Regions from separate parts of the Celeribacter indicus genome, predicted to be linked through region 1. Evidence: riboswitches for the same ligand, from Rfam matches in the RefSeq annotation. Region 1 holds a riboswitch; the other holds the start of a gene.
What was found. A riboswitch is a leader RNA that binds a small molecule or an ion and turns the genes downstream of it on or off. The one in region 1 is predicted to bind thiamine pyrophosphate.

Region 1 (4,598 bases):
GCCGAAATGGGCGCGCCGCTCGATCAGCTTGGACGCGCTGCTGCCTGTTCTTTATCTGAAGGGCATATCGACGGGCGATTTCCAGGACGCGCTGTCGGCCATCATGGGGCCGGATGCACCCAACCTCTCGCCAAGCGTCATCTCGCGTCTGACTGCCGGATGGCAGGTTCAATATGATGCCTGGGCACGGCGGGATCTGTCTGCCCGCCACTATGTCTACATCTGGGCGGACGGCGTCTATCTTCAGGCGCGGATGGAGGAAAATGCCGAATGCATGCTGGTGATCATCGGCGCGACACCGGAGGGCAAGAAAGAGCTGATCGGCTTTCAGGTCGGCCTGCGGGAGAGCGCGCAGAGCTGGCATGAGTTGCTGACCGACATCAAAGGCCGCGGGCTGTCCGTCGCACCGGAAATTGCGGTTGGGGATGGAGCCATGGGGTTCTGGAACGCACTGGACAAAACGTTTCCAGGCACAAAGCACCAACGGTGTTGGGTGCATAAGGTAAAGAACGTCCAGAACTGTTTTCCCAAGCAGATGGCCCTGGCGGTCAAGTCAGATCTGGACGACATCCAGCACGCCGGAACGCGCGCAGAAGCCGATGCTGCGTTGGCAGTTTTCTCCGAAAAGTATGGCGTCAAATACCCAAAAGGTGTTGCCTGCCTGACAAAGGACGAAGAGGCGATGCTTGCATTCTTCGACTTCCCAGCTGAGCATTGGGGCCATCTGCGCACCTCGAACCCGATTGAAAGCGTGTTCGCCACTGTTCGGCACCGAACGGTGAGGACCAAAGGGGCGCTGTCACAAAAGACCGCAAAACTGATGGTCTTCACCCTCATTCAGGCAGCATCGAAAAAATGGCTGCGCCTCAAGGGCAGAAATCAGTTGCCAAAGGTTATCGAAGGAATCAAGTTCACAGACGGTATCGAACACACAAACGATACCGAAAACCGCGCCGCCTGATGATGCGCGTCACCCAAATTCAAGCATAGCTCCACATAAACCAACAGGGGATCAGACATGACAGACACGGCTCACGGCTCCGGCGGGCAGGGGGGAAGGATGTCCCTCACCGCCAGGATCATGATCGGGATGGCTGCGGGCGTGGTGCTCGGTGTCGTCTTCAACCGGATCGACAGCACCTTCATCAACACGCATATCGTCGCCGGGCTGTTCGGCATGGTCGGCACGATGTTCGTCAACGCGCTCAAGATGCTTGTCGTTCCGCTCGTCTTCTTCTCCCTGCTCACGGGGGTGACGGGGATAGGAGACATACGGCTCCTCGGCCGTGTCGGCGGCAAGAGCTTCGGCCTCTACCTCATGACCACGGCGCTCGCGATCGCCATCGCGATCCTCATCGCATTGCTCGTCGGACCGGGCTCGGGCTTCGACATGACCGGCATCGACACGACCGGGGTCGAGGGCCGCGAGGCGCCGCGCGTCTGGCAGGTCTTCGCCGCCATCGTGCCCGCAAATCCGGTCGCGGCCTTCGCCAGCGGGGAAATGCTCCAGATCATCTTCTACACCATTCTTCTGGGTATTGCGGTGCTGATGCTCGGCGGGCGCTCGAAACCCTTTGTCGAGGGATGCGAATACCTCAACGAGGTGATGATGAAGATCGTGACGATCGTCATGGCCTTCGCACCCGTCGGCGTCTTCTGCCTGATCGCGAAGACCTTCACGGAGCAGGGGATCGAGCTCTTCCTGCCGGTCCTGGCCTATGTCGCCACCCTGACCGGTGCGCTGTTCCTGCATCTCTTCGTCACGCTGATGCTGATGCTGAAGCTGATGACCGGCCTCAATCCCTTCACCTTCATGGCAAAGATCCGGCCGGCGCAGATCTTCGCCTTCTCCACCGCCTCCTCGAATGCGACGATCCCGATCACCCTTCGGTCGGTGACAGAGCGGATGGGGGTGGACAACTCCGTCGCCTCCTTCTGCGTGCCCTTCGGTGCGACGATCAACATGGACGGCACCGCCATCATGCAGGGGGTGGCGACCGTCTTCCTCGCGAATGTCTATGGCATCGACCTCGGCCTGACAGGCTATCTCACCGTAATCGCCATGTCGGTCCTCGCCTCTATCGGCACGGCCGGCGTGCCGGGGGTCGGCCTCGTCATGCTGACCATGGTGCTCGGGCAGGTAGGGCTCCCGATCGAGGGGATCGCGCTCATCCTCGGCGTCGACCGGCTCATGGACATGATCCGCACCGCGGTGAACATCACCGGCGACGCGGTGGTGACCACCATCGTGGCGAAGGGCGAGGGCAAGGTCGATCTCGCGCTGTTCAACGATCCAGAAGCGGGCCTCCTTGCCGATCAGGACATCCATATCGACGCGGAGGCGGAGAAGGAACTCGCGATCGCCGCGCACAAGCATTGATCCCTGCCGCATCCGTCCGGCGACGGGAGGGCCTTGCGCTCGGCGCGGCGGATGACTAGCGTCGGGGCCACCTCGGGGTGCCCGGTTCCGGCCGGCTGAGATGCGCGAAGCGAACCCGTTGAACCTGAACCGGCTAACACCGGCGGAGGGAAGGTTTCAGCCCTGAGAAGCTGCCTTTTTCTTCGCCCATTTCCGATGGAGCGAGCCATGAAACCCGGATTGATCCTTGCGGCGACCCTCGCCGCCTCCGCAGCACAGGCGGAGACCCTGACCGTCTATGCCCCCGATTACTTCGCCTCCGAATGGGGACCCGGTCCCGCGATCCGGGACGCGTTCGAGGCGGAATGCGGCTGTGAGCTCGAATATGTCACCGGCGATCTGTTGCCCCGCATCCTGCTCGAGGGCGAGCGGACACGGGCGGATGTCGCAATCGGTTTCAATTCCGACGTGATGAAACAGGCGCGCGAGACGGGGCTCTTCGGCCCGCACGGGCTGGACCTGTCGCCGCTGACGTTGCCGATCGACTGGGACGACGACATCTTCGTGCCGTTCAACTGGTCCTATACCGCCTTCGTCTACGACAACACGAAGATCGAGAACCCGCCGCAGTCCTTTCATGAACTGGTGAATTCGGAGGAAGACTGGACCATCGCCATCCAGGATCCGAGAACTTCGATTTCCGGCCTCGCGATGGTGCTCTGGGGCAAGGAAGTCTTCGGCGACGAGGCGGAAGACGCCTGGGCGAAACTGGCGCCCAAGGTGACGACGGTGACGCGCGGCTGGTCCGAGGCCTACGGGCTCTTTACCGACGGGGAGGTGGACATGGTTCTTTCCTACACGACCTCGCCCGCCTATCACATCATCGCCGAGGAGGACGAGACGAAATCGGCCGCACTTTTCGAGGAGGGGCATTATTTCCTCGTGGAAACCGCCGCGAAGCTCGGCAACACGGATCAGCCGGAGCTGGCCGACCGGTTCATGGCCTTCATCCTCTCACCCACCTTCCAGGAGATCATTCCGACCGCAAACTGGTCCTATCCCGCAGCGCTGCCCGAGGATCAGTGGCCGGAGGCGTTCTCGCAGCTGAACTATCCGGAAAAGGCGATCTTCCTGAACGAGGACGAGGCCGCGGCGCTTCGCGATGAGGCCATCGAAGAATGGCGCGCCGCGTTTTCGCAATAAGCCTCTGGCCGGGACTGATCGCGGCGGCGCTGGTCGCGCTCCTGAGCCTCGGCACATTGGCGGCGGTCGCATTGCGGGCGGAGAGCTTCTCCGCCCTCAACCGCTTCGACTGGCTCGCGGTCCGCTTCACGCTGGTGCAGGCGGCCCTGTCTGCAGCGCTTTCTGTAGGCTTCGCGATCCCGGCGGCACGGGCACTCGCGCGCCGCCGGTTCCGGGGCCGGACGCTGCTCGTCACGCTGCTCGGCGCGCCCTTCATCCTGCCGACCATCGTGGCGATCCTCGGGCTGACTGCCGTCTTCGGACGGAGCGGTGCCGTCTCCGTCCTGCTCGGCTGGGCGGGATTCGAGCCGATCTCGATCTACGGCTTTCACGGCGTGGTGCTCGCCCACGTCTTCTTCAACCTGCCGCTCGCGACGCGGCTCCTGCTTCAGGGCTGGGGGACGATCCCGGCAGAGCGGTTCCGCCTCGCCGCGGCGCTTCAATTCGGACCCCGCGACCTGTTCCGTCACATCGAGATCCCGATGCTGCGGGAGATCGTACCGGGGGCGCTCACGGTGATCTTCCTCATCTGCACGACCTCCTTCGCGGTGGCGCTGACGTTCGGCGGCGGCCCGCGGGCGACGACGGTCGAGCTCGCCATCTACGAAGCTTTCCGCTACGACTTCAATCTCGGAAAGGCCTCGCTCCTCGCCCTCATCCAGGTGCTGATCTGCGTGGCCGCCGCGCTCGTTTCCCTGCGCTTCGGCGTACCGCAGATCGGTCAGGTCGGCCTCGACCGTACCGTGCAGAGATTCGATGCCGCCGGGATCGGGACACGCAGCGCCGATGCCTTCTGGATGGCGCTGGTGAGCCTGTTCCTGCTTGCCCCGCTCGTCGCCATCGCCCTGCGGGGCGCGACCGGGCTCGCGGATCTGCCCGCCCCCGTCTGGGAGGCGGCACTGCGCTCGCTGCTGACCGCGCTCGGCTCGGCCGCGCTCGCGATCGTGCTGTCCCTGACGCTCGCCCTCTCCGCCCTGCGCTGGCGCTGGCTCGAGGG
Region 2 (4,598 bases), 390 kb from region 1:
GCACGGGCGCCATCAGGAAGCCGTGGCGATACATCCCGTTCACATGGATGCGGTCGCCCGCGCGCCGGATCGCGGGAAGGTTGTCGGGAAAGGCCGGGCGCAGGCCCGCGCCCGTGGCGATCAGTTCGGCCTCCGCGAAAGCCGGGTGGACGGTCCAGGCGGCGGAGAGCAGTTCCATCACGGCACGCGCGGTGACCGGACCAGAGCGCGCGCTTTCGACCATCGTCGCCCCGATCATGAAACGCCCCGCGCCGCGCGGCACGATGTAGCAGGGGAAGCGCGGATGGATGAGGCGCACGGTGCGGGTGAGCGCGACCTCGGGCGCCATCACCTCGACCATCTCGCCCCGCACGGCCCGCAGGTCGGGAAGCCGGTCGGCGGCTGCGATGCCGCGACAGTCGACGATCCGGCCGCGCGGCGCGCCGGCACCGAAGGGCACGCCCCGCGACAGCAGGCGCTGGCGCAAGTCGTCGAGGGCGGCGCGGGGGTCGAGATGCGCCTCCCCGGCAAAGAACAGCCCGCGCGCGAAACGGCCCGACAGCTCGGGTTCGAGCGTCTCCGGCACGATCCAGCGATGGCCGCGCGTCGCACGGGCGAAACGGTCGAGTTCGACCGCGTCCCGCGGCGGGGCGAGGACGAGCGTCCCGCGCCGCTCCACCCCGGCCACATGCCCAACCCACCAGTCCACGGCGGCCTGCCCCCGCGTGACCACGAGATCGGGCGCGCTCTCGCCCTCGCAGAAGGGCGCGAGCATCCCGCCCGCGAGATGCGAGGCCGGCGCCGGGGCGTCGTCGGGGGCGATCACCTCGACCTCATGCCCCGCCTCCGCGAGCGCGGTCGCGGCGCAAAGCCCGACCACGCCACATCCCAAGACGGAGATCATTCCGCCGGCTCCTCCGCAGAGGGAACATAAAGCTCGCCCCCCTCGCGGAATTTCGCGGCCATGGCCTCCATCCCCTCGCGTTTCTCGGCCTCGGCGCGGATGTCGTGGCTGATCCGCATGGAGCAGAATTTCGGCCCGCACATCGAACAGAAATGCGCGACCTTATGCGCCTCCTTCGGCATGGTCTCGTCGTGCATCTCCCGCGCGGTGTCCGGGTCGAGGCCGAGGTTGAACTGGTCTTCCCAACGGAATTCGAACCGCGCGCGGCTGAGCGCGTCGTCGCGCATCTGTGCGCCGGGATGGCCCTTCGCGAGATCGGCGGCATGGGCGGCGAGCTTGTAGGTGATGACGCCGGTCTTCACGTCATCGCGGTCGGGCAGGCCGAGGTGCTCCTTGGGCGTCACGTAGCACAGCATCGCCGTGCCGAACCAGCCGATCATCGCCGCCCCGATGGCGGAGGTGATGTGGTCGTAGCCCGGCGCGATGTCGGTCGTGAGCGGCCCGAGCGTGTAGAACGGCGCCTCGTGGCAATGCTTCAACTGCTCGTCCATATTGGCCTTGATCTTGTGCATCGGCACATGGCCCGGCCCCTCGATCATCACCTGACAGTCCTTCGCCCAGGCGATCCTGGTCAGCTCGCCCAGCGTGCGCAGCTCCGCGAATTGCGCCTCGTCGTTGGCATCCGCGATGGAGCCGGGGCGCAGCCCGTCGCCGAGGCTGAAGCTCACGTCGTAGCGGCGGCAGATGTCGCAGATCTCGTCGAAATGCTCGTAGAGGAAGCTCTCGCGGTGATGGTGCAGGCACCATTTCGCCATGATCGAGCCGCCGCGCGAGACGATCCCCGTCACCCGCTTCGCGGTCATCGGGATCATGTGAAGGCGCACCCCGGCGTGGATGGTGAAGTAATCCACCCCCTGCTCGGCCTGTTCGATCAGCGTGTCGCGGAAGATCTCCCAGGTCAGGTCCTCGGCGATCCCTCCGACCTTTTCGAGCGCCTGGTAGAGCGGCACGGTCCCGATCGGCACCGGCGAATTGCGCAGGATCCAGTCGCGGATGTTGTGGATGTTACGGCCGGTGGACAGGTCCATCACCGTATCGCCGCCCCAGCGGATCGCCCAGACCATTTTCTCCACCTCCTCCTCCATCGAGGAGGTGACGGCGGAATTGCCGATATTGGCGTTGATCTTCACCTTGAAATTGCGGCCGATGATCATCGGCTCCAGCTCGCGGTGATTGATGTTGGCGGGGATGATGGCCCGGCCTTCGGCGATCTCGCGGCGCACGAATTCCGGCGTCACGAGGTCGGGAAGCTCGGCCCCGAAGGCCTCGCCATCGCGCCGATACGCCTCCATCCTGCCTTCGTTTTCCCGGATGGCGACGAATTCCATCTCCGGCGTGACGATGCCGGCGCGGGCATAGGCGAGCTGCGTCACCGCGCGGTCCCCCACGGCACGCAGCGGCGCGCGGCGGACGGGGAAGGCGGGGGTCAGGCGTGCGCCGGAGGCAAAGCCGTTGTCGGCATCCGTGATCTCGCGGCCTTCGTATTCTTCCACATCCCCGCGCGCCTGGAGCCAGCCGCCGCGCACCTCGGGCAGCCCCCTGGCGATGTCGATCTCCGCCTCCGGGTCTGTGTAGGGGCCGGAGCTGTCGTAGACGGTGAGCGGCGCCTCGCCGGTCACGGCGATCTCGCGCATCGGCACGCGGATGTCGTGGCTCTCGCCCTGAACGTAGATCTTGCGGGAGGCGGGCAGGCCGCCGGTGGTGATCGTCGGGATCGTATCTTTCATTCCGGTCTCCTCTCTCGATGAGACCCAAGCGAAACTTTCGGCAGAAAGGGACCGCGACGGCCCGACAGCGACATGCGCAAAGGGCCAAGAGCGGCCCGAAAGGACCGCCCTCATCTGACAGAGGTCTGCGGAAATGCCCTTCGGTCTTCCTACGCCAGCATCAACTGGGTCAGGTTCTAAGGGTCGCATCACCTCCACCGGATCTCCCCGGCGGATATCAGCCTCTCAGTCCCTTCGGCGGGACTCCCCTGACGTGTTGCAATCATCCCGGCGGGCAGCCCCGCTGTCAACCACGAAAAGATCTCCTTTCCCCGCTCGCATTTCGCGCCACCGCTGCTATCTTCGCGCACGGCGGGACGCTGCGTCGCTTTTCACCGACGAACCTTATGTGCAGCCGGAAGATCGAGGAGATACGCTTGCCGCAGGACAGGAACAGGGCGCAGGGGCTGAGGAACGGGGCGCTGTGGCTTCTTTCGGCGGTCGGCTTCATCGCGTTTTCGATCTTCGGCCTCTCGCTGGCCTCCCGCTTCTTCGGCGGAGAGATACCCGCGCTCGACCCGCGCCTCTTCGAACTCTCCTCCCTCGCGTGGATCGGCCTGTTCCTGCTGATCTATTTCCTCGCGGACGGGCTGCGCCTCTACTACGTCCTGCTGTCGCTCGGCGCGCAGGTGAGGTTCCGGGAAGTCTTCCCGCTGGTCTTCGTCAACATCCTGTTCTCGAACGTCACGCCGCTGGCCACCGGCGGCGGGTTCGCCCAGGTATGGTACCTGCAACGGCGGGGCGTGGCGGTGGGCACCTCCGCGGCCGCGACGCTGATCCGCACCATCCTCGCGATGCTCGTGATCTTCACCGCCGCGCCGCTGTTTCAGCTCCTTCGCCCCTCCCGCGCGGGCGCGGGGCTGGTCGATATGGTGATCCAGTCGCTGTCCGCCTTCATCGCGCTCTACCTGATCGGCTTTCTCATCGTGCTCCTGCGCCCGCAGTGGCTCGGGAGTGTCATCGACGGACTCGTCGGGCTGCTCGCCCGCGTCCGGCTTCTCAACCTGCGGCGGCGGGTGCGCTGGGGCCGGGCCATCCGGCGCGAGGTCACCGAATTCTCCGAGGGTTTCGGCCGCTTCCGGCGCGGGCCGCTGCGGTATTCGCTCGGCTCCGCCGTCTTCACGGTGATCTTCCTGCTGACGCTCTTCGCCTTTCCCGCCCTGCTCATGAGCCTGCTCGGATACGAGGTGGACTGGATACGGGTGATCGGAACGCTGTCGATCGTGACATTCCTCATGTATTTCGCCCCGACGCCGGGCGGCGCGGGTTTTTCCGAACTGGCCTTCGCCGCCCTCATGTCGGGGCAGATCGACAGCCCGCACCTCCTGCTCGTGATCCTTGCCTGGCGGTTCCTCACGATCTATCTCGGCATGGCGCTCGGCCTCGTCGTGTCGATCTTCGCCCTGCGACAGCCAAAGGCCGCAACATGAAGCGCCGTCACCTCCTGTCCCTGATCTTCTACGCCAACCTCGCCATCGTGCTCTCGATCCTGAGCTACCGGGTCTATCTCTACGCGACCGCCCCCGAGGCGAGCGCCCTCCTCGTGCACCAGATCGACCGGATCGAAGCCGCGGACCGCAACGCGCCGGACGGCATCAGCTTTGCCGTCGTCGGCGAGGCGAACAATTCGATCGGCGTGTTCGAGAAACAGATCATCCCGCGGATCAATGCCTCCGACGCCGCCTTCGTCGTCTCCGCCGGCAATCTGGTGAGCGGCGGCGGCGAGGACAAGTACCGCGCCCTGCTCGGCACCCTGTCGCGGCTCGACCGGCCCTATCTTCTGACCTTCGCCAACAACGAATACGACGAATTCGGAAGCGGCCGCTTCTACCAGCGCTTCGGGCCGCATTTCTACTCGGTGACGCTCAGCAACCTGCGCCTCATCTTCC

Region 2: it holds a riboswitch for thiamine pyrophosphate, as region 1 does, so the genes downstream of both, thiC (phosphomethylpyrimidine synthase ThiC) here and thiB (thiamine ABC transporter substrate binding subunit) in region 1, are expected to answer to the same signal.

Annotation. Positions count from the first base shown of each region.
Region 1 covers NZ_CP004393.1:326,177-330,774, reverse strand. Annotated here, with positions in the region: gene P73_RS01650 (IS256 family transposase) at 1-961, shown strand, start outside; gene P73_RS01645 (dicarboxylate/amino acid:cation symporter) at 1,019-2,380, shown strand; TPP riboswitch at 2,444-2,548, shown strand; gene thiB (thiamine ABC transporter substrate binding subunit) at 2,588-3,562, shown strand; gene P73_RS01635 (ABC transporter permease family protein) at 3,538-4,598, shown strand, end outside.
Region 2 covers NZ_CP004393.1:719,432-724,029, reverse strand. Annotated here, with positions in the region: gene P73_RS03680 (FAD-dependent oxidoreductase) at 1-883, opposite strand, end outside; gene thiC (phosphomethylpyrimidine synthase ThiC) at 880-2,670, opposite strand; TPP riboswitch at 2,800-2,930, opposite strand; gene P73_RS03670 (lysylphosphatidylglycerol synthase transmembrane domain-containing protein) at 3,087-4,139, shown strand; gene P73_RS03665 (glycosyltransferase) at 4,136-4,598, shown strand, end outside.